One region of the Arthrobacter sp. BI5 genome, then DNA from elsewhere that is predicted to be linked to it. Evidence: riboswitches for the same ligand, from Rfam matches in the RefSeq annotation. Region 1 holds a riboswitch; each other region holds the start of a gene.

Region 1 (6,985 bases):
GGGGATCCACGCGCAGGATGACGTCGCCGCCGTTGCCGCCGTTGCCGCCGTCGGGACCGCCGAGGGGCTTGAACTTCTCGCGGTGGACGGAGACACAGCCGTGGCCGCCGGTACCGCCGGATACATGCAGTACTACCCGGTCTACAAAGCTCGCCACGTGGATCTCCTCAGTGCTGTTCCTCGGGTCCGCAGGGGGCCCAAGATGATTGTAATGCGGTTAAAACACCGGTGGAGCGGACCTATTGGCCCGCCCCACCGATTTAGAACTTGTTGTTACTCTGCAGCTGCAGCAGCCACGATGTTCACAACGCGACGACCACGGCGGGTGCCGAACTCGACGGCACCGGGGGTCAGTGCGAACAGGGTGTCGTCGCCGCCGCGGCCAACGCCGGCGCCCGGGTGGAAGTGGGTGCCACGCTGGCGGACGATGATCTCGCCTGCGGAAACTACCTGGCCGCCGAAGCGCTTGACGCCAAGGTACTGGGCGTTGGAGTCACGACCGTTGCGAGTGGAGCTCGCGCCTTTTTTATGTGCCATTTGAAATGCCTGCTTTCAAAAATTCTGGGGAAACTGTTGGAACCAGATCAGTAACGAAGAGTTACTTGATACCGGTGATCTTGACCTTGGTCAGTTCCTGACGGTGACCCTGGCGCTTCTTGTAACCGGTCTTGTTCTTGAACTTCTGGATGACGATCTTCGGACCACGGAGGTCTTCGAGGATCTCAGCCGTAACCGTTACCTTGGCCAGGTCCTTGGCTGCAGACGTGACCTTGTCACCGTCCACCAGGAGCAGTGCGGGCAGCTCAAAGGTGCTGCCGGCTCCACCGGGGACGCGGTTCAGGGTAACGAAGTCTCCAACGGAAACCTTCTCTTGGCGGCCGCCTGCGCGGACAATCGCGTACACCACTGGGGAACTCACTTCTCTCGACGTTTATTACTAGATTTGCGTGCGGAACCTGGGGCCGAAGTGTTCGGACCGGCTCACGCTGTGCCTCAACGCCGGTGGATTCCCCGGGGGAACCCATGAGCTATCCCGTGGAAAGTCCTGCCCGCAGGGCGGGTGAACTGTTCCTCAGGGTCATAACCCAAGTGTTGGCGTAAGCACCGAAGATCTAGACTACGCTAATTTTGCCTTCGGTCGCAAACGAGGCTGGTCCCGGCGAGTAGTGCGTGACAGGCACCACACCGTGGGCCAGGGGGCCCAGGAGGTGGTGCCGCAGCGACCTTCCGGAACCGCGCCCCATCATGTTACCGGCTGCATCGCCCGGGCCGGCTCAGGCGTGCAGCCTCGGCGCGTCGAAGAATTCCACCTCATACCGGCAGGAGTGCTCGAAGGCTTCTGCCATGGCGCGTCGCTCCGCCTCGGAGGCCCCGCGGCCCGCCGCGTCGGTGTACCTGATCGCCTGCCGGGTCGCCTCCGCGAAGGCCTCGTCCGCGTAGGTGCGCAGCCACTCCGCGTAGGGATGCGCCGTCGGGGCGCCCGCAGCGAGGAATTCGCCATGCAGCGTGGCGCCGACCTCGGCGTAGAGCCAGAAACACGGCAGCGCCGCCGCGACCAGCACGCCGTAGCTGCCGGCGAGCGACGCCGCGTGGAGGTGGTCCACGTAGGCCTTGGTGACCGGTCCCGGCCGGGTTGCGGCTGCGCGGCCGGCCAGCCAGTTCCGGTGCAGTTCGGATTCGACTTCGAGGCACTGCTGCGCCGAACGGGACCAGAAGAGCTGTTCGGCTTCCGACGGCGCGAGGGCGGCGGCGCGGGACAGCACCCGGGAGTAGCCGTTCAGGTAGAGGGCGTCCTGGCTGAGGTAATAGGCGAACTCCTGCTCCGGCAAACTGCCGTCGGCAAGCCTGCGGATGAAGTCCAGGCTGTAGATCGCGTCCAGTCCGGCCGCCGCGTGCCCGGCGAGGGCCGCTGCAAAGCCACCCTCGTCGGGCAGTTGTGTCGGGGCCGGTGCGGCCGGCTGCAGGTGGTGGAAATGGTGCACGGGACCGTTGCCGGATCCGACGTCGAGGCGGCCGGCTTCCCGCAGCGCACCCAGCAGCCAGGGCTTGACCTCACGCAGCGCCGCCTCCCAGTCCCCCGCACGCGCCTGCACCGTGGCCAGCGCCGAGGACAGGGAGCAGCCGGTGCCGTGGCTGTTGCGGGTGGCGATCCGCTCGCCCGGCACGACCACCGTTTCCTGCCCGAGCAGTCCCCCGGTGTTCACCAGCGCGTCCGGACAGCCGCCGCCGTCGTCATGGCTGCCTTCTTCGCTGTCCTGGTTGATGTCGCCGAGGTGGCCGCCCTTGACCAGCACCGTGGTGCCGGCCAGGGCGGCAAGCCGCTTGCCTTGTTCCAGCGCCCCGGCCCAGTCCGCGGCGGGCGGTTCGTCCAGCAGCATGGCCAGTTCGGCCAGGTTCGGGGTGATGAGGTCGGCCAGCGGGAGCAGGGAGCGCAGGGCCGCCTCGGCGGATTCCTGCAGCAGCCGGTCGCCGCTGGTGGCCACCATCACGGGGTCCAGGACCACGACGGCGGGACGGGCCTTCTGGAGCCACGCCCGGACGGCCTCGATCACCGCAGCGTCGCCGAGCATGCCGATCTTGACCGCGTCGATGGTGATGTCGTCGCTGACCGCCTCCAGCTGGGCGGTCAGGAACGATGCCGGCGGCACGTGGACGGAGCGGACGCCCCGGGTGTTCTGGGCCGTCAGCGCCGTGATGGCGGCCATCCCGTAGCCGCCGTTCGCGGCGATGCTCTTCAAATCCGCCTGGATGCCGGCGCCGCCGGAGGGGTCCGAACCAGCGATCGCCAGCACCCGCGGAATCCGCGGCAGTGTGGCCGCGGCGGGGTCGGTGCGCCCTGTGTCCGGGAAGGCGGACTGCAGGATGGATGCCGGGCGGGTTGCGGCCGGCCGGGTGGGTTGCGGCTGGGTTGATAGTGGCTGGGTAGATGCAGGCTGGGTCGATGAAGACAAGAGACATCCCTTCGCCGGTGCTAACCGGACAGGTTCAACGGGTCTGGATCTCAGCCGGCTCGATGCGCGGCACCCCGTGTCAGTCCCCCAGCCTAGCGTTCCCCGCCGGCAACTCCCCCGTCCGCACCTTCCGTGACGGCGCCCCCTGGCGGACGCCCGTTAACGGGCTCGCGGGTACCGCCCGGACCGACCGATGTTACGTCGATTCCGCACGATACCCGCGGGCCGTGGTGTCTGCTGGGTCTTAGAGCTCCGACGCCGGGACGCCGACGCCGAGGATGACCGGCTCGTTGGCCGCGGGCTTCGCGGCTTCCTTCGCCGGCTCCGGGGCCTTGGCTTCATGGACGGATCCGGCTGCTGCCGACGGAGTGGCCGCGCGCTGCTGCACGGACGTCTCATTGGCGGCTCCCTGGGCGCGGCTGGCGCTTCGGTTCCGGCGCACCCGGCGGGGTGCGGAGCTCTCCACTGCCGCAGCCTGGCGGGCCGGTGCTGCGGGAGCCTGTGCTGCGGGTGCCTGCGCCGCGGGTGCCTTGGCAGCTTCCCGGCGGACGGGTGCCTGTGGTGCCTGGGCCTGAGCCGCGGGTGCCTTGGGCGCTTCCTGCCGGAAGGTGGCCTGCGCCTCCCGGTTCCGGACACTCGGCGGCTGGATCCGTGCCGTCTGGGCACGGCCACGGCCGCGGGTGGCGCGGGGCGGTGCCGCTGCAACCGGTGCGGCGGGTTCCGCCGCCGGGAGCTCCGCGGCCCGTGCAGCCGGTTCCGGCGCTACGGTTTCCGCCACTACGGTGTCCGCAGCGGCCGGGGCCGCTGCGGCAGGCTTGCCGGCCTCGGCGTCGCCCAGGTTGGCGAATGCCTCGGTGAGCAGGTCCAGGGTCAGCGCGGGCTGCGGGGTCTCCTCCGCGTGCTCGACGAACGGCAGGGCTACCTGCTCGCCGCCGAAGGTCAGCACTGCGGCGGGACGCCCGGCTGCCTCCTCCGTCGAAGCCAGCTCCACGGCCGCATCGAGGGCGGCCTGCCGGGTTTCGGCGTCGGGCGCTGCTGTCGCGTCGCCGTCGTGCAGGTGGGCGGCGTGCGCGGCGGCGGCGATGTTGGCCAGCGCGGCGCGGGTCGCTTCTGCCTTGGCGTGGCGCTCAGCCTCGGTGGGCTCGGCGTGCGCCGGGGCGGGTGCGGCCGGCATGGACTCGCCGGCTCCCTGGCCGCCCTTGCCGCGGCGGCGCTTGCGCTCAGTGCGGGCGGCGGGCTGGTGCTCGGTCCGCGGGACGTGGTGTTCCGCGGCGACGGTGTTGGCGCGGCGGTGTTCGACCGGCTCGTCGTGGGTGACGATGCCGCGGCCGGCGCAGGCCTCGCACTGTTCGCCGAAGACCTCCAGAAGCCCGGTGCCCATCCGCTTGCGGGTCATCTGCACGAGCCCCAGCGAGGTCACCTCGGCGACCTGGTGCTTGGTCCGGTCCCGGCCCAGGCACTCCACCATGCGGCGCAGCACGAGGTCGCGGTTGGATTCCAGCACCATGTCGATGAAGTCGATCACGATGATGCCGCCGATGTCGCGCAACCGCAGCTGCCGGACGACTTCCTCGGCCGCTTCCAGGTTGTTCTTGGTGACGGTTTCCTCGAGGTTGCCGCCGCTGCCGGTGAACTTGCCGGTGTTGACGTCCACCACGGTCATGGCTTCGGTGCGGTCAATCACGAGGGAGCCGCCGGAGGGCAGGAAGACCTTGCGGTCCAGGGCCTTGTGGATCTGCTCGTCGATGCGCCAGGCAGCGAAGATGTCCGTGTCCTTGGTCCACTTCTCGAGCCGGCCCACCAGGTCCGGAGCCACATAGGTGACGTAGGCCTCGATGGTGTCCCAGGCTTCCTCACCGGAGACGATCAGCTTGGAGAAGTCCTCGTTGAAGACGTCGCGGACCACCTTGATGGTCAGGTCCGGTTCGCCGTAGAGCAGCTCCGGGGCGAGGATCTTGGTGGACGTGGACTGGCTCTCGATGCCTTCCCACTGCGCGCGCAGACGGTTGATGTCATGCGTCAGTTCCTCCTCCGAGGCGCCCTCGGCCGCGGTGCGGACGATCACGCCGGCGTCCTCCGGCAGGCGGTCCTTGAGGATCCGCTTGAGACGGTTGCGCTCGACGTCGGGCAGCTTGCGGGAGATGCCGGTCATGGAACCCCCGGGCACGTACACGAGGTAGCGGCCGGGCAGCGAGATCTGGCTGGTCAGCCGGGCACCCTTGTGGCCGACCGGGTCCTTGGTGACCTGGACGAGCACGGAGTCACCGGATTTGAGCGCGTTTTCGATCCGGCGCTGCTTGCCTTCGAGGTTGACGGCGTCCCAGTTGACTTCGCCGGCGTACAGCACGGCGTTGCGGCCGCGTCCGATGTCGACGAATGCGGCTTCCATGGAGGGCAGCACGTTCTGGACCTTGCCCAGGTAGACGTTGCCGATCAGGGAATCCTGCTGGGTCTTGGAGACGAAATGCTCGGCCAGCACACCGTCTTCCAGGACGCCGATCTGGATTCTGTCGTCGCGCTGCCTGACGATCATCTGGCGGTCCACGGACTCGCGGCGGGCCAGGAACTCGGCCTCGGTGATGACGGTGCGGCGGCGGCCGGTGTCGCGGGACTCGCGGCGGCGCTGCTTCTTGGCCTCCAGGCGGGTGGAGCCCTTGACGGAGGTGACACGGTTGTTGACCGGGGCCTCGCTGGCCGCGCGCGGGGCCCGGACGCGCGTCACCGTGTTGGGCGGATCGTCGTCCCCGCCGCCGGTCAGTTCAAGGTCCTGGTCGCCACGGCGGCGACGGCGGCGCCGGCGCGAGGTCACGCCCGCTTCGAGGGTGCCTTCGGCATCCTCGCCGGGTTCCTCGGTGCTCTCGTCAGCGCCTTCGGTGTCGGTATCAGCTTCGCCGGTGCGGCTGCGGCCGCGGCGTCCCCGGCTGCGGCGGCGACGGCGGCTTCCGGCGTCGTCGCCCTCGGCTTCCTCTTCGTCTTCTTCTTCGGTTTCCTCGGCCACCACCGGGGCCGGGCGCACGACGGTGCTCAGGTCCGGGGCCTGGAAGATCATCGAGGTGACAGCGCCGGGTGCGAGGAACAGCGCGGGGGCTTCCGCGCCGGCCTCGGCCGCGGTTTCATCGGACTCTGCTGCCGGGGATTCGGCGGCGGCCGGCGCGGCTGCGGCGGCTGGGGCGACTGCTTCGGCGGCGGGTGCGGCTTCGTGCTGCACAGCCTTTTCGGCCTGCACAGCTTCTTCGTTCTGCACAGCTGCCGGGGCAGCTTTGGCGCGGGACGCGCGGCGGCGGACCGGCTTTTCCGGTGCGGCTTCCGCTGCCGCCGGCTCCGCGGGCGCCTCAACAGGCGCATTCTCGGCGGCCGCAATGTCCGAGGTGGTTTCCCCGGTTGCGGCGGGGACGTCGTCGTCGGTCTTCTTGCGCGACCGGCTCCGGCGGGCCGGGGCCTTGGCTTCCGGGGCGGCGTCGGTGCCGTCCGTGACGGAGCCGGCTTCAGTGACGACGTCGAACGTGGCTGCCGTCTCTGCGGCTTCCGCCTTGGGGGCCGCCTTGCGGCGGGTCCTGGTGGCTTTCTTGGGAGCCTCCGTTGCGGCGGCGGTTTCCGGTGCTTCCTCGGTAACGAGTGCTTCGTTGTTACCGGCTGCTAGCTGGTCATTATCCATATGTGGCGACACTCCTGCCCCTGATGTACCGCCACATCCGGCACCCGTGGGGGCAAATATTTGTCAACACCCGCGGGCATTGACAGAAGTCAATTGAATACCTCCAGGTTCGCACCGGCAGTGGGGTGCGGCAGCCCTGGAAGGCCGGCAAGCTTGTCTTGAACCCGTTGATCCCATATGTCACAACCAGGTGCCGTCCAATGGCATTGCGGGATAGGCCGGATCGAGGGATCCGAAGTATGCCCTGCTCATCATTGGCGGTCTTGAAAACAAAGTCGCCGGACTGAAACCCGAATGTGGATCGCGTCCCAGCCAGGTTCATTGTCTCACAGGAGCCGCGAAAGCAGGGCTAAGCAGGTCATCCGGTCCGCGTCGTGGA
Region 2 (6,985 bases), 1.4 Mb from region 1:
CAGCAGGAGTTCGAAGCCGAGCGCCACGGACGCGGACACCCAGTCGATGGACAGCGCCAGGACGACGGTGATGAGCACGACGCCGGCGAACTTGGCCAGCGGGTTGGCCCGGGCCAGCAGGGCGTGGTTTCCGGGCAGGGTCAGAGTGTCCCTCACGGCGCCGCCACCCCCGGATGGGCCGGGCCGGGCACGCCGGGCTGCGGGGCGCCGAGTTTCACCTCGGTGCCGCCCAGAACCTCGCTGAACTCCGCGTCATGCGTTACCGAGACCACGGCCGTGCCGGCGTCGAGGAGCTCGGAGAGGAAGGAGGCAAGTTCCGCCCAGGTGTTGGCGTCCTGGCCGAAGGTCGGCTCGTCCAGCACCAGCACCTGCGGGTGCGCGGCCAGCACGGTAGCGACCGAGAGCCGCCGTTTTTCGCCGCCGGAGAGGGTGTAGGGGTTGGCGTCCACCAGCTCGCGCAGCCGGAGGCGTTCCAGCAGTTCGTCCACCCGTTCTTCGCCGCGGCCCAGCTGGCGGGGGCCGAACATCAGTTCGTCCAGCACCCGTCCGGTGACGAACTGGTGCTCGGGTTCCTGGAACACCGTGCCGATCCTGGCGATCAGCTGCTGGGCCCTCCACTTGTAGGGATCGATGCCCGCGCCGGCGCTTAGTTCGGTCGTGGCGGACACCGCACCGGCCACCGGGGCCAGCAGTCCCGCCAGCGTCAGGGCGAAGGTCGACTTCCCGGAACCGTTGGGGCCGGTGATGGTCAGCGCCTGCCCGGCCCGGACCTGCGCCGTGATGCCGGACTGCACGGGCGCGGGCGGGAGCGTGCGGAACCCCCGCAGCAGACCGGTGCGGCGGGGGCGTTCGCGGGACACGGCCAGCCCCTCGGCGGCCAGCAGCAGCTGGCCGGCCGCCGCGCCGCCGCCGGCCCCGCCCCACAGGGTACCCCCGGGGGCTCCGCCGGCACGGGCCCGGGTGGCAGGCACATGGCCGGGCACCCAGACGCCGGCGGCGATGAGCAGGTCCCGTGCCTGCTCCAGCACCTGGTCCGGGGGCCCGTCCAGCAGCACGGCGGAGTCCGTGGCGGTTCCGGGCTGCAGCACGACGATCCGGTCCACGAGGTCTTTCCAGACGGCGACCCGGTGCTCCACCACCACCAGGGTGGCCCCGGTCTTGTCCAGGCACCGTCCCACGGCGTCGCGGACCTCGAGGACACCGGCCGGGTCAAGGTTGGCGGTGGGCTCGTCGAGCAGCAGCAGGCCGGGCCGCATCGCGAGGATCCCGGCGAGTGCCAGCCGCTGCTTCTGGCCGCCGGAAAGCGACGACGTCGGGTGCTGCAGCGGCAGGCCGCCCAGCCCGACGTCGTCGAGCGCCTCCGCCACGCGGCGCCAGATCTCCGCCGGGGGCACGGAGAGGTTTTCGGCCCCGAAGGCGACGTCGTCGCCAAGCCGCGACAGCACCACCTGGGTCTCCGGGTCCTGCTGCATCAGCCCCGCCCTGCCGCGCCGGGCCCGGGGCGGGGCGCCGTCGATCAGCAGGCTGCCCGTTTCGTCCGAGTCCTCGGCGTCAGCGGCGGCCGCGGGCGAAGCAGCGGCTGCAGCTGTGCTGTCCCCGAGCACCCCGGCCAGGGCATGCAGCAGTGTGGACTTGCCGGCGCCGGACGGCCCCAGCAGCAGCACACGCTCACCCGGTCCGATGTCCAGATCCAGGCCGCTCACGGCGGGCCGTGGCCGGCCGGCGTGCCGCCAGCCCCAGCCGCGGGCGGTGACAGCGGCCGGCCGGACGGCGTCGGAAGTTCTCATGCGGGTGCGGGCCTCAGGAGAAGACGGGTTCCGACGCCGCCTTGCGGGAGCCGAAGGAGCCCAGCACCCCGGTCTTGGCCAGGCCGCGGGTGGCCAGCCAGGACAGTCCGCCGGCAATGACGGCTCCGGAGATGGCGCAGAAGATGATGTAGGCGAGCTTGTCGCCGGTTTCGTACGCGATGTTCCAGCCCCACGGCAGGAGGGAGTCGTTCAGGCCGCAGAAGAGGCCCGCGCCGGCGCCGGCGAGCAGGGACACCGGCAGGTTGAACCGCTTGTACAGGAAAGCGGCGAAAATGAGTTCGGCGCCGAGGCCCTGGACGAAGCCGGAGAACAGCACGGACGCGCCGTACTGGGAGCCCATGATCAGCTCGCCCGTGGCGGCCACGGTTTCGCAGAACAGTGCCGCTCCGGGCTTGCGGATAATGAGCATGCCCAGCACCGCGGGGATCATCCAGCCTCCGGCATAGAGCCCGGTCAGCGGCGGGTAGACGGCGTTGAGCGGAACGGAAACAAGGTTGGAACCCTGGGACCAGGCCCAGAAAATCACACCGCCGGCTACAGCGATCAACGCCGCCACCACAATGTCGACCACGCGCCAGTTGTACTTGCCGGTGGTGAGTGTCTGCTTCGCAGAAATATCAGTCATGTCGTCCTCCTGAGGTACAGGAGGGGAGGGTGTTCCGGCGGCGCCGCGGCTTCCGCCACGGGCGCCGGGCACCCTGAGAACTCGACTCCCTTGCGCCGGTACTAACCGGATCAGGTTCGAGGGTCTGCGGCTGTCCGCACTCTCAGCGCCCACCTACGGTTCCCTGGAGTGTTCCAGTGATGCCCGACGGCGGCGCTCCCCTGTCGTATTAAAATCGCCCTTGTGGGCTGGGCCAGTTTACACCCGTTGGGGTTGCGCCGCGGTGGGCAGCTAACGGAAGCTGAATCCCATGAGCGACGCACCAGTTCCTTCCCCCGAGTACGACCCGGACTCCGCGGAACCGCAGCCGCAGGGGGCCCTGGCGGCGCTCATCGGCCGCATCCTGACGGAGATCGACGAACTGCAGTTCGAGTCCTTCAGCAAGGACGACGCCCTTGACCTTGGGCTCCGCCTGGTGGAACTGGGCCGGCAACGCGCCCACCCGATTGCCATCGACATCACCAAGGGTGAGCAGGTGCTGTTCGACGCCGCGCTGGAGGGCGCCACCCCGGACAACGATCGCTGGATCAAGGCCAAACAGCGCACCGCCGCGCGGTACGAAGTCCCGTCGCTGCTGGTGGGCCTCCGGGCGCGTGCCGCCGGGCGCAGGATCGAGGACAACGCCTGGTTCGACCAGCAGGAGTTTGCGGCCCACGGCGGCTCCTTTCCCATTTACCTGCGCGGCACCGGGATGGTCGGCGCCGTCACCGTGTCGGGGCTGCCGCAGAAGGCGGACCACGAGCTGGTGGTCGAGGCCCTGACGGAGGTCCTTGGCCGCCCGGCGTCACCGGGACGCTAGGCTAGGGGAAGCCCTGTTTCCTCCCGCAAGGAGTACGACGTATGAACATCTTCATCAAACTGCTCGGCACCGGCATCAGCCTCCTCGCCGGCTTCGTCGGCACCAAGGTGGTCGACACCGTCTGGGAAAAGACCACCGGCAACAAGCCGCCGAAGGGCCACGACGACGACGTTCCCACCACGCTGCGGCAGGCCCTGACGTTCGCCCTGATCTCGGCGTCGGTCAGCGCCATCATCCAGGTCCTCGCCAACCGCGGCACGCAGCGGGCGATCACCCGCTTCGCCAAGACCCAGGACCTGGTCTAGAGGCACTGGTCTGAGCGCGCATGAGCCAGTGCGCCTCGTCGAGGTGCACTGGCCGCGCCGGCGGCGTCAGTCGTCGTCGTCGGTAAAACCGCGTTTGCCGGCCGCCTGCTGGACGACGGCTTCGAGCTCGTCGGCGCTGAGCAGTTCCGGGTGCAGGTGCTTGGTGCGGTAGCCGGCGCGTCCCACCATGTGGGCCGAGACCGGCACCGTGAGCAGCTGGAAGATCCATGCCACCCCCAGCACCGGCCACACCCACCAGGTGCGCAGCTGCAGCCCCACCGCGCAGAGCAGCAGAAACAGGCCCAGCACCTGCGGCTTGGTGGCGGCGTGCATCCGGCTCATGAGGTCGGGGAAGCGCAGCAGGCCGATAGCCGCGCCGAGGGACATCAGCGCCCCGACCACCATGAACACGGCGGAGACGGCGTCGATCACGGCGTCGGCCGAGGTTGTCTCAGGACTCATTGGGCTGCTTCCTCCGGTCTGCCACGAAACGGGCCACGGTCACCGAGCCGACAAAGCCGATGATGGAGATGGACACCAGCAGCATCAGGTTGTTCAGGTGCCGGTTCACGGCCATATCGATGCACAGCGCCGCGCCCAGGATGGCGAGCAGCACGTCGGCGGCGAGCACCCGGTCAAGCAGCGAGGGCCCGCGGGCGATGCGGATGATCGCGCCGGCCGCTGCGAGGGAGAGCACGACGGCGGTGATGGTCTGGACCAGCGGCATCATGTGCCCACCTCCTGCTTCAGTGCGGACAGTTCGGCCGGGGTGCCCATGATCCGGATCAGCGCGGCCTCGGTGTCGCGGACCTCCATGCGGAGCTTGTCCGCATCCTTAGCGTCGCGGACGTTGATGCCGTGGATGTAGAGCGTGGACGTGGACCGGTCCACTTCTACCACCACGGACCCCGGAATCAGCGAGATCACATGCCCGGTGGCGGTCACCAGCAGGTCGGAATGGCTCCGGAGTCGGACGGCGACGACGGCGCTGATCACCTGCGGGCCCCGGACCACGGCCAGGTACAGGACCTGGAAGCTGGCCGCCACTACCTTGCCCAGGAAGATCACGGCGAAGGGCACGGCGCGCAGCACGTTGAACCGGCCGCCCAGTTCTACCGGCGGCAGGTAGAACAGCCGCGCCACCACCACTGCTATCAACGCACCGAAAAGCAGGTTCCCGGCGCTGAAATCCTGCCAGAGCGCACCCCAGACGATGACCAGCCAGACCAGCAACGGCAGTTCCTGGCGCAGCGAGATTCTCTTCCGCGTCATTTCCCGCCCTCCTGCCGCGGCGGCTCGGCGATCGCGGGGACCGGCGCCTCGTCCCCCAGCACGGCCTGGATGTAGGCTGACCGGTCCAGCATTGCCTCGGCCGACTGGCCGGCCACCCGGAACAGCGGCCCGGCGAACACCGTCAGCGCCACCCCGAACAGCACCAGGCCCAAGGTGGAGCCCACCATGGTCCGCGGCAGCAGGGTCACGTTCTGCTGGCCGGCGCGGTGGCCGGTGGCGGAGTCGCCGGGAGCGGCGAGCAGTACGGGGTCGGGGTGTTCGGCGTCCTCGGGCTTGCGCCAGAAAGCGCGGTTCCAGACCCGGGCGATGGCCAGCAGCGTCAGCAGGCTGGTCAGCACGCCGCCGGCCACGAGCGCGTACGCGAGCGGCGTGCCGAGGGCGACGCCGGCCTGCAGCAGGCCCAGTTTGCCCAGGAACCCGGAGAACGGCGGGATGCCGGCCAGGTTCATGGCCGGGACGAAGAACAGCACCGCCAGCAGCGGCGAGAGCTTGGCGAGCCCGGCGATCCGGTCCACCGAGGAGCTGCCGGCGCGGCGCTCGATCAGGCCGGTCACCAGGAACAGGCTGGTCTGGATGGTGATGTGGTGCGCCACGTAGAACACCGCGGCCCCCAGCCCCGCGACAGAGGACATCGCCAGGCCGAACACCATGTAGCCGATGTGGCTGACGAGGGTAAAGGAGAGCAGTCGCTTGATGTCGCTTTGCGCCAGGGCACCCAGAATCCCCACCACCATGGTCAGCAGGGCCGCGACCATCAGCGGGGTGTTGAACGTATCGCCGGGAAAGAGCAGCGTCTCGGTGCGGACCATCGCGTAGACGCCCACCTTGGTGAGCAGCCCGGCGAACACGGCGGTGACCGGGGCAGGCGCCGTCGGATACGAGTCCGGGAGCCAGAAACTCAGCGGGAAGACGGCGGCCTTGATCCCGAACGCCACCAGCAGCAGCACGTGCAGCAGGTTCCGGGTGCCCTGGTCCAGTTCGACCAGCTTGACGGCCAGGTCGGCCATGTTGATGGTCCCGGTGGCGCCGTAGATCATGGCGATCGCGATCAGGAAGAGCACCGAGGACACCACGGACACCACCACGTAGGTCACCCCGGCGCGGATCCGCGGCCCCGTCCCGCCGAGGGTCATCAGCACGTAGCTGGCGGTCAGCAGGATCTCGAAGCCCACGTAAAGGTTGAACAAATCGCCGGAAAGGAAGGCGTTGGACACGCCGGCCACGAGGATCAGGTAGGTGGGGTGGAAGATCGACACGGGTGCGTCGCGGTCGCCGTCGGCCATGCCCTGGCCGGTGGCGTAGACCAGCACGGCGAGGCTGACGGTGGAGGACACCACCAGCATGAGCGAGGAGAACTGGTCCACCACCAGCACGATGCCCCAGGGCGGCAGCCAGCCGCCGATGTTGACCGCGGACGTGCCGCCCTGCCAGACGGAGGCCAGCAGGAAGCACTCCAGCAGCAGGGTCAGCGAGAGCAGCGCAATGCTGACAGTCCGCTGCGCCCGTGGCTGCCGGATCAGCAGGAAGGTCAGGGCGGCCCCCAGGATGGGGAGGACGACGGCGAGCGGGGCAAAGCTTGCGATGTTCACTTGGTCCCTCCTTCCGGGCCGGGATCGACGTTGCGGGAACCAGGTTGTTCTTCGGCGGCGGCGTCCGCTGCAGGCATGCGGCGGGCGCCGGCCTGCACGGTCTCCGGCGAATCCGTCCCCGCTGCGCCGGCCTCCGGGGCCGCGACCAGCGGGAACTCCGAGGTCTCCACCGGAATGACGGCGTCATCCTCCGCGTCGAAGCTGGGGGTCTCGGCCACGCGGCGGTCCTCGGCGTCGTCCTGGATTTCGTCCTGCCGGGCCAGCACCCAGGTGCGGTAGATGATGCCCAGCATGAACGCCGTGACGGCGAAGGAGATCACGATCGAGGTGAGGATCAGCGCCTGCGGGAGCGGGTCGTTGTAGTCGTTGGCGGCGGTGTCCTTGTTGTACAGCGGGGCGAGGCCTGCGTAGCCGCCGGTGGCCAGGATCAGCAGGTTGGTGGCGTTGGCCAGCAGCATCAGGCCCAGCAGGACCCGGGTCAGGCTGCGTTCCAGGATCAGGTAGATGCCGCAGGCGTACAGGGCTCC
Region 3 (6,985 bases), 130 kb from region 1:
ACAGTGCGCAGTGCGCGTGCGGTGCGGCCCTGACGTCCGATCACCCGTCCGAGGTCGTCCTGATGAACGCGCACTTCGAGGGTGTCCCCGCGGCGGTTGTTCTTCGCACTGACCTTGACGTCCTCGGGACTGTCAACAATCCCTCGGACCAGGTGTTCGAGCGCTTCTGCCAGCAATTTACTCAGCCTCGGTGGTCTCTGCTTCGGCGTCGGCGGGAGCCTCGGCTGCGTCGTCCTTCTTGGCCTTCTTGGTGATGGCTTCCGGGATGATCACGGAACCCTTTTCCGGCGTGACGAAGGCTTCCTTGGGAGCCTTGGTCTTCAAGGTGCCCTCCTGGCCCGGGAGACCCTTGAACTTCTGCCAGTCGCCGGTGATCTTCAGGATCGCGGCGACCTGCTCGGACGGCTGTGCGCCGACGCCGAGCCAGTACTGGGCACGGTCCGTGTCGACCTCGATGTACGAGGGCTCTTCGGTCGGGTGGTACTTGCCGATCTCTTCGATGGCACGGCCGTCACGCTTGGAGCGTGCGTCCATGACGACGATGCGGTAGTACGGTGCGCGCATCTTGCCGAAGCGCTTAAGGCGAATCTTTACGGCCACTTTTGTGGTCACTCCTGTTTCTGAAACGGGGTCGAGCCCGGCGTTCTGCACCCGTGGGGCGGGCCGTACTAGGGGGTTCTAAAGGACAGGATCCGGACGCGGAGAGAGGGGCCACGCAGATCGAGTACCTGTTTATTGTGCCAGATCACCGCGCGGATTTCGACTTGACACCCGCAGCGGGTCACTTACGGCCGGTTTTTGGTCCGGGCGGGCGTCGCGTCAGGAGGTCCAAACGTACAGTCCGGCCTTCGTGGCGGGGTCGACGCCGGCCGCCAGCTCAGCGAGCTGCCGGACGTAACGGGCGGCCTGCTCGGCACCGAAGGGCATGTCCTCCTCGGCCGCCCAGCTCTCCGCGACCTCGGCCAGGACGTCACCCTCGCCCTCGGTCTCGTAGCTGAGCAACTCCGCGAGGGCCCTGACCATCGCTGCCGGAACGCCCAGCAGCGAGTCGCTGGCAACGTCCACCATCGCCAGCTCGTATTCGGCGCCCGCGGCGTGCACGGCGGTGCCGGCCAGGTCGCCCAGACGCTCGACCTCGAAGTCGCTGATGTCGGGAATCCGGACGGCGCCCGGGGCAGCCGCGGCGCCGCCGTCGAGGGCCGACGCGCGCTTCAGGGCAGCGTCATGGGTGGCGACGAAGATTTCAGTAAATCCCAAGGAAGTGCTCCTCATCAAGGGTAGGTGTGACGTGGTGCCGGCGGCCGCACTGCAGGCAGGAAGCTGCGGCGGCCATCCGGTTTCAGCCTAGCCCAGACGGGGCGGCGGCCCGACCGGACATGCCCTCCCCCAGCAGTGAGCAATGAGCAGAATGCCGCTATGCCCATTCCCGGCCGCGAAGAATGGACATGCTCCTCGCTCCACATCTGCGAAGGATGAGCTTGTTCCTCGCTCGAGGTCGGCGGAGGATGGAACGCTCCTCGCCCCTCGTCCCGCGAGAACGGACATGCCCTCCCTTAGCCACGAGCAATGAGCAGAATGCCGCTATGCCCACTCCGTGCTGCGAAGGATGAGCATGCTCCTCGCTCCGTGCCGCGAAGAATGCACATGCTCCTCGCTCTTGGCCGCCCGAGGATGAGCATGCCCTCCCTCAGCCACGAGCAATGGGCAGAATGCCGCTATGCCCACTCCCTGCCGCGAAGGATGGACATGCCCCTCGCTCCACGTCCGCGAAGGATGGGCATGTCCCGCGGGCCGTGAGGAAGCGGACCGGATCGCACCCCGCCCCGCATCGCGGCCAGGCAGCGGACCTTAGCGAACGGCGACGCGGATCCGGTTGCGCCACGGATCATCGAAGCGCAGCTCGGCCCCGGTGTGGTGGGACTTCACGCCGGCGGTCTTGAGCCGGTCGGCGAGGGCGCCGACGTCGTCTCCGGAGGGAACCTCGATGAGCACTTCGCCCAGGCCCAGGGTGTCGTGGCGGGGCCCGGCGCCGCGGCTGTTCCAGACGTTCATGGCCATGTGGTGGTGGTAGCCGCCGGCGGAGACGAACAGGGCCTGGCCGTGCCAGCCCGCCGTCTTCTCGAAGCCGAGCGTCCCGACGTAGAAGTCGTGGGCGGACTGCACGTCGCCGACCTGCAGGTGGACGTGCCCGACGCCGGCATCGGCCTCGCGCTGTCCGGCCACCGACGCTTCGGTGAGGTGCTGCTCGAGGTAGCGCTGCGGCGGCAGGGCGAGGCTGTCCATCACCACGTTCTTGCCGTCCCAGGACCAGGCGTCGCGGGGCCGGTCCCAGTACAGCTCGATGCCGTTGCCCTCCGGGTCGTTGAAGTAGAAGGCTTCACTGACGAGGTGGTCGGCGCTGCCGGTGAAGGACTGCGGCTCGTACTGCGCGGCGGAGGCGACGGTGGCGGCCAGTGAGGGCTGGTCCTCGAACAGCAGGGCGGTGTGGAAAAGGCCGGCCTCGCCGCGGGAGGGCAGGTTCAGCCCGGGGGCGGGGGCCAGGTGGACCAGGGGCTTGCGCTTGCGCCCGAGGTAGAGGCCGCCGTCCTGCTCGGCGACGATGTCCAGGCCGAGGGCGCGCTGGTAGTAATCGGTCATGACCGACATGTCCCCGACCTTGAGCATCACGGTGCCCATGGTGAGTTCGGCGGGAAGGAGATCCTGGGTGCTGGCTTCTGCGGTCATCGAAACGCTCCGGTGGTCCTGTGGCCACCGACCTTCGGTGACCTTGCATAGACTTAAATTACTTGAAGCTTCAATTTATTCCTAATGCGGGACATGCCCTCGACCGACCAGTTCCCCGCGCAGCACGATGCCCCGGGGCTCGCGCAGGGTCGCAAGGTTCCGGCGGGGGTCCTCGGCGCAGACGAGCACGTCCGCGCTGGCTCCTTCGGCGATCGACTCGGCGCCGAGCCAGCCCCGGGCGGCCCAGGTTCCGGCGTCGAGGGCGGCAGCGGCCGGGAGTCCGGCGGCGTGCAGGGCCTCGACTTCATCGACGATCCGGCCGTGTTTGATGACGCTGCCCGCGTCCGTCCCGGCGTAGATGGCCACGCCGGCTTCGTACGCTTCCAGGATCCGCTCGGCCCGGCGTTCCCAGAGTGAGCGCATGTGCGCGGCGTAGCGCGGGAACTTGCCTTCGGCCTGGGCCGCGATGTCCGGGAAGGTGGCAATGTTGATCAGCGTGGGCACGATCGGCACGCCCTGTTCGACGAAACGGGGCAGGTGCCGGGGCAGCAGCCCGGTGCCGTGTTCGATGCAGTCAATCCCGGCGTCGAGCATGTCATCAAGGGTGTCTTCCGCGAAGCAGTGCGCCGTGACGCGGGCGCCCTCGTCGTGCGCCGCCCGGACGGCGTCTTTGACGGCCCCGGCCGGGAAGCTGGCGGCGAGGTCGCCGGCGTCGCGGTCGATCCAGTCCCCCACCAGCTTGACCCAGCCGTCCCCCGCGCGGGCCTGCTTGCGCACGGCCTCCACCAGGCCCCCGGGTTCAACCTCGATGGCGAAGCCCCGCAGGTACCGGCGCGTCCTCGCGATGTGCCGGCCGGAGCGGATGATGCGCGGCAGGTCGCGCCGCTGCTGGATCCACCGGGTGTCATGGACCGCGCCGGCATCGCGGACCAGCAGGGTCCCGGCGTCGCGGTCGGTCAGGGCCTGCCGCTCCGCGACCTCGTCCGGGACGTCGCCGCCGGGGCCGAGCCCGATGTGGCAGTGCGCGTCGACCAGGCCCGGGATGACCCAGCCGTCCAGGACCAGATCCGGCGCGGCCGCGGGGCGGGTGAAGGTCAGCCTGCCGTCGACGGCCCACAGTCCGCGCCGCTCCTGGTCGGCTGCCGTGAGGACGGGGCCGCTGAATTCGATGATGCTGCTCATGGCCTAAAGCTTAATCCGCATCGCAATCCGCCGGCCCAGCTCATCCAGCCCGCATTGGGCTTCGCGTTCCCGCGCGGCGGCCAGGGCACCCGAAGGCCCGGCGACCAGCTCGAAGCCGCAGCTCGCGTAAAAGGGTCCATTGAACGGAACGCCCGCAAAGGTGCACAGCGTCATGGACTCATAACCACGACGGCGGGCCTCGCCGAGGGCTGCCTGCACCAGGGCCCTTCCGATGCCGCGCCCGGCAAAGTCGGGATGCACCGAGAGTTGTTCAAGATGGGCCTGGCCGCAGACTTCGTCGACCCGGGCGAATCCGACCGGAGGGCTTCCGGCGACCAAAACAAAGAGACGATCATCCGGGCCCGCCTGCTCCGGAGCCGGGAACGGCGGGCACCCAAGTTCCACTTCGAGCAGGCGGTCGGCCGCTGCTTCGAGGGCCGGTAGGCCCGGGAGGTCTTCAATGGTCGCGGCCCTGATGCCGGGCAAGGCCCTGCGCTGAATCACGATGCCACGCTAACACGGGGACGACCGGGCTCCCGCGACGGCTTCCCGGCGCCCTGTGGTAGCTTCGTTTACGACCACACGGGTGCCCCTGCAGGGGCTGAGATCAGGCTGGTGCAGCCTGCGACCGTTGAACCTGTCCGGGTAATGCCGGCGAAGGAAGTGAGTAGTTCTTTGAGCGCAACAAATCCACAGCACAGCCCTGCCCGGAACGGAAACGACGCCGCACCAGCGGAGAATCCCGTCAGCGACGCAACTCCCGTGACGCAGTCCCTTAAGTCTCATGCCCTCGCGTATGTCGAAGACGGCGGGATCCGCGTCCCGGTGACGGAAATTGCCTTGGATCCATCCCCTGGCGGCGTCGGGAATCCTCCCTTCCGGGTGTACCGCACCGCGGGACCGGGCAGCGACCCGGTAGTAGGGCTCGCCGGCTTCCGCAGTGAATGGATCGCCGGACGCGGGGACACGGAACCCTACAGCGGCCGGGAACGCAACCTGCTCGACGACGGCAAGTCCGCGGTCCGGCGCGGTGCCGCCTCGGCGGAATGGCGGGGCGCGCCGCCGGAGCCCCGCCGCGCCGTCGAAGGCCGAACGGTCACACAGATGCATTACGCACGACAGGGCATCGTGACACCGGAAATGCGCTTCGTCGCTCTGCGGGAGAACTGCGACGTCGAGCTCGTCCGCAGCGAAGTCGCCGCCGGCCGGGCCATCATCCCCAGCAACATCAACCACCCGGAGTCCGAGCCGATGATCATCGGGAAGGCGTTCCTGGTCAAGATCAACGCGAACATCGGCAACTCCGCGGTCACCAGCTCCATCGCCGAGGAGGTCGACAAGCTCCAGTGGGCCACGCAATGGGGCGCAGACACGGTAATGGACCTGTCGACCGGGGACGACATCCACACCACCCGCGAATGGATAATCCGCAACTCCCCCGTCCCGATCGGCACGGTACCGATTTACCAGGCCCTGGAAAAGGTCAACGGCGAAGCGAACGCCCTGACCTGGGAAATCTTCCGTGACACCGTGATCGAACAGTGCGAGCAGGGCGTCGACTATATGACCATCCACGCGGGAGTGCTGCTGCGGTACGTCCCGTTGACCGCCAACCGGGTCACCGGAATCGTGTCCCGCGGCGGTTCCATCATGGCCGGGTGGTGCCTGGCGCACCATCAGGAGAACTTCCTTTACACACACTTCGACGAGCTGTGCGAAATTTTCGCACGCTACGATGTCGCCTTCTCACTCGGCGACGGGCTGCGGCCGGGGTCGACGGCGGACGCCAACGACGCTGCCCAGTTCGCCGAACTGGACACGCTGGCCGAGCTCACGCAGCGGGCCTGGGAGTTCGATGTCCAGGTCATGGTGGAAGGCCCGGGACATGTGCCGTTCCACCTCGTCAGGGAGAACGTGGCGCGCCAGCAAGAACTCTGCAAGGGCGCGCCGTTCTACACACTGGGGCCGCTGGTCACGGACATCGCACCGGGCTATGACCACATCACCTCGGCGATCGGCGCCACGGAGATCGCCCGGTACGGCACGGCCATGCTGTGCTACGTCACGCCAAAGGAGCACCTGGGCCTGCCCAACAAGGACGATGTGAAGACCGGCGTCATCACCTACAAGATCGCCGCCCACGCCGCCGACCTGGCCAAGGGGCATCCCGGTGCACACGAACGCGACGATGCCCTGTCCAAGGCCCGGTTCGAATTCCGTTGGCGGGACCAGTTCGCACTGTCCCTGGACCCGGTGACCGCGGAGGCCTTCCACGACGAGACTCTGCCGGCCGAACCGGCCAAGACAGCCCACTTCTGTTCCATGTGCGGGCCGAAGTTCTGCTCCATGCGGATCAGCCAGGACATCCGGGACGAATACGGTTCCGCCGATTCCCAGGCTGCGTTGGCACAGACGGCAGCCGGAATGCGCGCGAAAAGCCACGAATTCCTGGCAGCCGGCGGCAAGGTCTACCTGCCCGCGCCCTCCCTAGGCGCACCCTCCTAGCCTGGGGTCCGGGCGCCGGCCTGATGCGCGGGACCGGCACGTCAGGAGGCGTGGGCGTGCCGGCTGCGGTTGACGTCCGCGATGAAGGAGCGGATGGCCCGGTCGCCTTCCTTGGAATCCTGCGGCCGGTGCCCGCCCGGGGCGGTGCGGTGCAGGGCGCCCGTCTCCCGCAGGTAGCCGGCAATTTCCTCATAGAGCGGTTCCCAGCCGCCGGTCAGCACCAGCGTCGGCACACCGGGAACGATCTGCAGCGGGGCTTCCCACGGCGGCGCCTGCAGGCGGAGCCGGCGCGCGGCGCGTCCGTCCTCCACCGCGGGTTCGCCCACACTGCCGCGGACCGGGGCGTGGGCGGCGAACACGCGGCGCACGAACTCGCGGTGGAAATCCTCGTCGCCAAGGTTGTGCCGGACGTCAAAGAGCGGCTGCATCAGGGCCCGGTGCGCGGCAGTCGCCGGCAGTTCGGCCGTGAGCGAGAGGCAGGCCGGTTCCACCAGGGTGAGGGACTGCACCAGGTCGGGGCGTTCGACGGCGGCCATCATCGCGGCGATTGCGCCCTGCGAATGGGCCACGACAT
Region 4 (6,985 bases), 550 kb from region 1:
CTTCCCGTTACCGTTGGCGCTGCCGTTCTTGGCCGGTTTCGAACCGGAAATGACGACGGCGTCGAACTCCTGCCCGATGTGGTTGCTCAGCAGGGCCGCCTCCACGGTGTCCAGTGACAGCCGCTCCAGTTTGGCGGCCAGCTGGTCCGAGGCCGCCATGATGGCCGGCAGTGACGGGAGCGCGTCGCGGGCCCAGCCCGGTACCTCGGCGTCGTTGGACAGGGCCTCGCAGATGACCAGGACAAAACGGTCGATCAGGCGCCGCAGCGGGGCGGTGGAGTGGGCGTAGGCCGCGCCGATGGCGGATTGGATGGCGTCCTCGGGAACCGTCCCGTCGAACGGGGTGTAGCCGGCCCCGCGGAAGAGCATGCCGGCGGAGTGTACGATCGCGAGCTGGCGCGGGTCGGTGGGGTCCAGGGTGCGCAGGTATTCGCCGTAGCTGATCCGGCCGTCCCAGGGTTTGCCGAGTGCGCCGGTCTGGCGCCGGAAGTGCCGCAGCGAGCTCTCATCCGGGGCGGGCATGGTGCGCAGGATGCCGACTTTGCCCTGCAGCATCAGGTCCGCGGCGGCCATGCCGGTCATCAGGGATATCTGGGCATTCCAGTCCTCGACCGGCAGCGGCGGCGCGGCGACGATCCGGTAGCCGCCGTCGGGCAGTTGTTCGATTTCCTGCTCCGGCATGTTCAGGCTCGCCCCGCCGCGGAGCCGTTCCAGTTCCACCCGTTTGCTGCCGACTTCCTTGAGCAGTTGCAATACCGGGTCCGCGGTGCCGCCGTCGAGTGCGGCCTGCACGCCGTGGTAGCTGAGCTTGGCCCGGCTGCGGACCTGCGCCCGGCGCACCAGGACGGAGGCCACTTCGGCGGCGCCGTCGAGTTCGAACTCCCAGACGAAGGCCGCACAGAGCTGGCCCGCCAGCAGGCTGCCGGCCGCCTCGCTGATGACTTCGGGGTGCAGCGGGATGCGGCCCTCCGGAGTGTAGAACGTTTGGCCGCGGCGCCGGGTCTCGGCGTCGAGCGCACTGCCGGGCTGGACGAAAGAAGGGACATCCGCAATGGCGTAGAAGACCTTGTAGCCCTCGCCGTCGCGGTCAATGAACAGGGCCTGGTCCAGGTCCGTTGAGGACGCCGGGTCAATGGTCACGAACTCGACATGCGTCAGGTCCAGCTCGGGCAGTTCGTGGCCGGCTACAGCCGCCTCGGCGTCCCGGAGCGCCGCTTCCGGGAACGGACCGGGCAGTTCCAGGGTGGTGCGCAGTGCGTTGAGCGCCTGGGCAAGCTGGTTCTTCTGCTGGCGGACGCTCGGAGTCAGGCGATGATGAGACACGAAATCAGGGTAGCCCGATTTCCGCCACTAGTCTTGAAGCATGAGCACCTCCCCGGCCGAGCCCGCCCGCTACCAACGCTTCCTCAGGGACCTGCTGGGCGTGATGGCCTACGGGGAGCTCTCAGCCTTCGAACGGCTCTCCTCCGATGCCCGGTATTCGCCCACCCTGCACGACCGTGCGGTGCTGGGCCGGCTCGCGGTCATCGAGTTCCAGCACTTCGAACTGGTCTGCGCGCGGCTGGCCGAACGGGGCGCCGACGCGGAGGAAGCCATGCTGCCGTTCCAACCGTCGGTGGACCACTTCCATGAGCGCACCCGGCCCGCCGACTGGCATGAGTCACTGATGAAGGCCTATGTGATTGACACAGTCTCCGCCGACTTCTACCGCTCCATTTCCAGCTACGTCGACGCCGGCACCGCCGCGCTGATCGAACAGGTCCAGTCCGCAGGGGACGCGACGGCGGTGCTGCGGGACCGGCTCAAGGCGGCGCTTGCCGACGACCCGCGGCTGGCGTCCCGGCTGGCGCTGTGGGCCCGGCGGCTGCTCGGGGAGGCACTCACCCAGGCGCAGCGGGTCAGCGTGGAACACGCCTTCCTCGGCGGCCTGACCGGCGCGGACGAGGCCAGGGCCGGTGAACTCGCCCGCGCCCTGACCGCCGACCTCGCCGCCGGGCATTCCCGGCGGATGTCCCAGCTCGGACTCGCCGGCTAGGTCCCCGGGCCGTCTTCCCGGCTAGCTTGCCCGCCTAGTTTTCCCCGGCACCGCTGCGGACGCCGGTGTGGTTTTCGGCGTCGGCGTGGCTGCCGGCGTCAAGCGCGGCCAGCAGGGCCCGCGCCGCCCCGGCGGGATCGGCGGCCTCGGTAATCGCCCGGACCACCACGATCCGGCGCGCCCCGGCGTCGACGACCTGCTCCACGTTGGCCAGGTCGATGCCGCCGATGGCGAACCACGGCACCACGCCGGAGACCTTTCCGCCGTCCGCGGCCTCGGCCCGGCCGATCGCCGCGGCGGCGTAGCGCACCAGGTCCAGTCCGACGGCGGCGCGGCCCGGCTTCGTCGGGGTGGCCCAGACCGGCCCCACGCAGAAGTAGTCCAGACCGCTCCGGCCCGGGGCCGCGGCGATCGCGGCGTCCACCTGCTCCGGGGTGTGGGTGGACATGCCGATCACGGTGTCCTTGCCCAGGAATTCCCGGGCCGCGGTGAAGGGGATGTCCTTTTGCCCGATGTGGAAGACCGGCGCCCCGGCGAGGGAGGCGAGGTCAGCGCGGTCGTTCACGGCCCAGAGCCGGCCGTGCCGCCGCGCCACGGCGTGCAGGAGCTCCAGCAGCTCCAGCTCCTCGGCCGCCTCCAGGGACTTGTCCCGTAGCTGGATGATGTCAACACCGCCGGCGAAGGCGGCATCAACGAAGTCCTCGAAGTCGCCGCGCTCCTTCCGGGCGTCGGTGCACAGGTACAGGCGGGCGGTGGTGTGGACATCCTGGCTCATGCCATAAGCCTAGTTCCTCTACACTGGGCGCATACCGCGGGAGCCCGCGCAGGCCGTCATCCGGCCGCCGGGCTGAGAGGGCGTCAGAGCCGACCGCTTGACCTGATCCGGTTAGTACCGGCGTAGGGAAGGAAGCCTATGGACGTATCAGTCCCACCATCCGCCACACCCGCCACCGGCGCTGTGCCGCGCGCAGGCGCCGAATATTACGACGTCGCCGTGATCGGCGGGGGAGTGATCGGCCACGGCATCGCCTGGGAGGCCCGCCGCTCGGGCCGCACCGTCGCCCTGCTCGACGACGACCCCGGCTCCGGCGCCAGCTGGGCCGCTGCCGGAATGCTGGCGCCCGTGAGCGAACTGCATTACCAGGAGGAAGACCTCTTGGCCCTGATGCTGGAAGCGTCACGGCTGTGGCCGGAGTTCGCTGCCGCTCTGGCTGGCAACAGCACAGCCGGCGGCGTTGACGCGGGCGGCACCGGCTATCTCACGACGCCGACCCTCGCCGTCGGTGCCGACGCCGCCGACCGCCGGGCGCTCGCCGACCTGCGGGCCGTGCAGCAGGCCTGCGGGCTGGCCGTGGAGCCGCTGACGGTCCGCGAGGCGCGCAACCGCGAACCCCTGCTCAGCCCGGGCATCTCCTGCGCCTTCGACATCCCGGCCGACCACCAGGTGGACCCGCGCCGACTGCTGGCCCGGATCGGCTCGCTGCTGGCCGCCGACAGCCGGTACACGGCGGTGCGCCGCCGCGCGGCCGGGCTGCTCTGGGACGGCGGCCGCGTGGCGGGGGCCACGCTTGAGGGCGGCGGGGAAATCCGTGCCGGTGAGACGGTTGTGGCCAACGGCCTCGGGGCAGCCGACCTGCAGGGCCTGCCGGCCGGACTGTCCCTGCCGCTGCGGCCGGTCTACGGGGACATCCTCCGGCTCCGGGTGCCGCAACGGCTCCGGCCGCTGCTGCGCTCCACCGTGCGGGGGCTGGTCCGCGGAGTCCCGGTCTACATCGTTCCGCGGGCGGACGGCACGGTGGTGATCGGCGCAACCCAGCGGGAGGACGCGCCCTCCGCCGCCGCCGCCGTGTCCGCCGGCGGCGTCTACCAGCTCCTGCGCGATGCCCAGCAGCTGCTCCCGGCCGTCGCCGAACTGGAACTGCTCGAGGCCACGGCCCGGGCACGGCCGGGGACACCGGACAACGCCCCGCTGCTGGGCCGCGTGGCCGGCCCCGGCGCCGGGCCGGACATCGCGGGCCTGATCGTGGCCACCGGTTTCTTCCGGCACGGGGTGCTGCTCACCCCCGTGGCCGCCGCCATCTGCCGGGCGCTGCTGGACGGGCAGCCGGACCCGCGCTGGGCCCGGTTCCGACCGGACCGGTTCTCCGTCCGCCGCCCGGATTCCTCCGGCCACGACCCGGGCGACGTCTCACCCGCACATGCCCCAACGACAGACAGGACCACAGCATGAACATCAGGCTCAACGGAGCGCAGCACGCCCTCGCCGACGGCGCCACGGTCGGCGCGCTGGTCAGCGGGGTCACCGGCCGGACGCTGGCCGCCGACGGGCAGGCCACGGACGGCCGCAAGCTCGGCGTCGCCGTCGCCCGCAACGACGAGGTGGTGCCGCGCAGCCAGTGGCACTCGACGGCGCTCGCCGAGGGCGACGACGTCGAACTCGTCACCGCGGTACAGGGAGGATGAACGCCATGGCAGAAACAGCGCTGGACGCAACCCGGCAGGCACGCCGGGACCCGCTGACCTTCGACGGCGTGGAGCTGGGCTCGCGGCTGATCATGGGCACCGGCGGGGCACCGAGCCTGGACGGCCTGGGCGCCGCCCTGGTGGCCTCCGGCACGGAACTCACCACGGTGGCCATGCGCCGCTACTCGCCGGCCGAGAGCGGCTCGCTGTTCCAGCTGCTGGCGGACAACAACATCCGGGTGCTGCCCAACACCGCCGGCTGCTTCACCGCCCGGGATGCCGTTCTCACGGCCGAACTGGCCCGCGAAGCGCTGGAGACGGACTGGGTGAAGCTTGAGGTGATCGCGGACGAGCACACCCTGCTGCCGGACGCCCTGGAACTTGTGGAGGCCACCGAGCAGCTTGTGGCCCGCGGCTTCAAAGTCTTCGCCTACACGAACGACGACCCGGTGCTGGCCCTCCGGCTGGAAAACCTCGGCGCCACCGCCGTGATGCCGCTGGGCGCCCCGATCGGCACGGGCCTGGGCATCCTGAACCCGCACAACATCGAACTGATTGTCTCGAGGGCCTCCGTACCGGTGGTGCTTGACGCCGGCATCGGCACGGCCTCCGACGCCGCGCTCGCGATGGAACTGGGCTGCGATGCCGTGCTGCTCGCCACCGCCGTGACCCGCGCCCAGGACCCGGCGCTGATGGGGGAGGCGTTCCGGCACGCGGTCATCGCCGGCAGGCTGGCGCGCAGGGCAGGCCGGATCCCGCGCCGCGAGCATGCCCTGGCCTCGTCCGCCATGGAAGGCCGCGCCGAGTTCCTGTAGCGGTTGCGGCGGCGGGGAAACCGGCCGGAGTACCATTCCGGAAAAGAAACTTGGCGGCAGGTGTCCTTTTGGCGGCACCTTCTTCGTCGTACTGCTGTATCGACCTACTAGAAGGAGTCACCGTGGACTACATGCTTTTCATCTGCACCGATCCCACAGCGCCGGAATATGTGGCCGCCGAGGACAACATCGAGGAATGGGCGGCCGAGGTGGAAGCCAGGGGTATCGCCCGGCACGGTGACAGGCTGCGTCCGGTGGAAGACGCCACCACTGTCAGGGTGCGCGCCGGCGAGGTGGTCGTCACGGACGGTCCGTTTGCCGAGACGAAGGAGTGGATCGCGGGCTACGACATCATCGCCTGCGCCGATCTCGATGAGGCGATCGAGGTTGCCTCCAAGCATCCGATGGCAAAATTCGGCAAGATCGAAATCAGGCCTGTGTGGCCGTTCGGATAGCGGCCATCCGCCTGAAGCCCTCGATCCCGACGCAGGGGGTCGCGTGGCAGCGGAAGTGACGGACGTGCGGACCGCCGTCGAAGGCGCCTCCGCCGCCGAGACTGCACGCATCACCGCCACCCTCATCCGCGTGACCGGCGACTGGGGCCTGGCCGAGGACTGTGTCCAGGACGCGTTTGCACGCGCCCTGGCCGACTGGCCGGAGCGTGGCATCCCCGCCAACACCGGGGCGTGGCTGACAACCGTCGCCAAGAACAGGGCGATCGACCGGATGCGGAGCGCGGCCAGCGAAAAGCGGGCGGTCCAGGAACTCGCGGTCCTCACCGAGCTCGAAGGGCTCGCTGAGGCTGCCCCCGGTGATCCGGCTGCCGGGGACGACCGGCTGCGGCTGATTTACACCTGTTGCCATCCTGCCCTCCCGCTTGAGGCACGGGTGGCACTGACGTTGCGGACAGTGGCCGGCCTGACCACAGGCGAGATCGCACGCGCGTTCCTCGTCCCGGAGTCAACCATGTCGAAACGGCTGGTCCGCGCCCGCGCCAAGATACGGAATGCCGGGATTCCGTACCGGGTGCCGCCGCCGGAGCTGATCTCCGAACGCACGGCCGGCATCCTGTCCGTGCTCTACCTCATGTTCAACGAGGGATATGCGGCCGCCGGGGGTACCACGCTGATCCGCGAGCCCCTTGTCCTTGAGGCGATCCGCCTCAACCGTCTGCTGATCCGTTTGCTCGACGGCTCTTCCGAGGAGCCGGAGGCCATGGGCCTGCTGGCACTCATGCTGTTCCAGCACGGCCGCCGATTGACGCGGACCGACGCCGCAGGGGACCTGGTGACGCTGGAGGACCAGGACCGCGGGCAGTGGGACCAGGCAGCGACGGCGGAAGCCCTCGCGCTCCTGGCAGCCGCCGACCGGCTTGGGATTTCACGCGGTGCCCGGCCCGGGAGCTACCGGATCCAGGCAGCCATCGCCGCGTGCCACATGACCGCCCGCGATTTCGGCAGTACCGACTTCACCCGCGTGGCTCTGTTGTACGACCGTCTCGCCGAACTGGCACCGTCGCCGGTCGTCGACCTCAACCGCGCAGTCGCCGTCGCCATGTCCCAAGGACCGGAGGCAGGGCTGCACCTCATCGACCGACTGGACCTGGCGGGGTCACTGGAGCGGTATTACCTCCTGCCTGCCGCGAAGGCGGACCTCCTGCGGCGCCTTGGCA

The links. A riboswitch is a leader RNA that binds a small molecule or an ion and turns the genes downstream of it on or off. The one in region 1 is predicted to bind thiamine pyrophosphate.
Region 2: it holds a riboswitch for thiamine pyrophosphate, as region 1 does, so the genes downstream of both, AC1MED_RS17125 (ECF transporter S component) here and AC1MED_RS10545 (bifunctional hydroxymethylpyrimidine kinase/phosphomethylpyrimidine kinase) in region 1, are expected to answer to the same signal.
Region 3: it holds a riboswitch for thiamine pyrophosphate, as region 1 does, so the genes downstream of both, thiC (phosphomethylpyrimidine synthase ThiC) here and AC1MED_RS10545 (bifunctional hydroxymethylpyrimidine kinase/phosphomethylpyrimidine kinase) in region 1, are expected to answer to the same signal.
Region 4: it holds a riboswitch for thiamine pyrophosphate, as region 1 does, so the genes downstream of both, thiO (glycine oxidase ThiO) here and AC1MED_RS10545 (bifunctional hydroxymethylpyrimidine kinase/phosphomethylpyrimidine kinase) in region 1, are expected to answer to the same signal.

Annotation. Positions count from the first base shown of each region.
Region 1 is NZ_CM155264.1:2,320,898-2,327,882, forward strand. It holds gene obgE (GTPase ObgE) at 1-157, opposite strand, end outside; gene rpmA (50S ribosomal protein L27) at 274-537, opposite strand; gene rplU (50S ribosomal protein L21) at 599-907, opposite strand; gene AC1MED_RS10545 (bifunctional hydroxymethylpyrimidine kinase/phosphomethylpyrimidine kinase) at 1,275-2,861, opposite strand; TPP riboswitch at 2,941-3,038, opposite strand; gene AC1MED_RS10550 (Rne/Rng family ribonuclease) at 3,196-6,606, opposite strand.
Region 2 is NZ_CM155264.1:3,688,719-3,695,703, forward strand. It holds gene AC1MED_RS17115 (energy-coupling factor transporter transmembrane component T family protein) at 1-156, opposite strand, end outside; gene AC1MED_RS17120 (ABC transporter ATP-binding protein) at 153-1,787, opposite strand; gene AC1MED_RS17125 (ECF transporter S component) at 1,801-2,433, opposite strand; TPP riboswitch at 2,503-2,645, opposite strand; gene AC1MED_RS17130 (heme-degrading domain-containing protein) at 2,723-3,271, shown strand; gene AC1MED_RS17135 (DUF4235 domain-containing protein) at 3,313-3,576, shown strand; gene mnhG (monovalent cation/H(+) antiporter subunit G) at 3,643-4,038, opposite strand; gene AC1MED_RS17145 (MrpF/PhaF family protein) at 4,028-4,306, opposite strand; gene AC1MED_RS17150 (Na+/H+ antiporter subunit E) at 4,303-4,848, opposite strand; gene AC1MED_RS17155 (Na+/H+ antiporter subunit D) at 4,845-6,458, opposite strand; gene AC1MED_RS17160 (Na(+)/H(+) antiporter subunit C) at 6,455-6,985, opposite strand, start outside.
Region 3 is NZ_CM155264.1:2,451,224-2,458,208, forward strand. It holds gene AC1MED_RS11285 (RNA-binding protein) at 1-176, opposite strand, end outside; gene rpsP (30S ribosomal protein S16) at 178-600, opposite strand; gene AC1MED_RS11295 (hypothetical protein) at 820-1,257, opposite strand; gene AC1MED_RS11300 (VOC family protein) at 1,849-2,724, opposite strand; gene AC1MED_RS11305 (amidohydrolase family protein) at 2,806-3,906, opposite strand; gene AC1MED_RS11310 (GNAT family N-acetyltransferase) at 3,910-4,410, opposite strand; TPP riboswitch at 4,479-4,586, shown strand; gene thiC (phosphomethylpyrimidine synthase ThiC) at 4,555-6,411, shown strand; gene AC1MED_RS11320 (alpha/beta fold hydrolase) at 6,453-6,985, opposite strand, start outside.
Region 4 is NZ_CM155264.1:2,872,582-2,879,566, reverse strand. It holds gene AC1MED_RS13190 (RNB domain-containing ribonuclease) at 1-1,323, opposite strand, end outside; gene AC1MED_RS13185 (ferritin-like fold-containing protein) at 1,364-2,035, shown strand; gene thiE (thiamine phosphate synthase) at 2,070-2,810, opposite strand; TPP riboswitch at 2,837-2,957, shown strand; gene thiO (glycine oxidase ThiO) at 2,949-4,265, shown strand; gene thiS (sulfur carrier protein ThiS) at 4,262-4,498, shown strand; gene AC1MED_RS13165 (thiazole synthase) at 4,504-5,313, shown strand; gene AC1MED_RS13160 (YciI family protein) at 5,445-5,768, shown strand; gene AC1MED_RS13155 (RNA polymerase sigma factor) at 5,812-6,985, shown strand, end outside.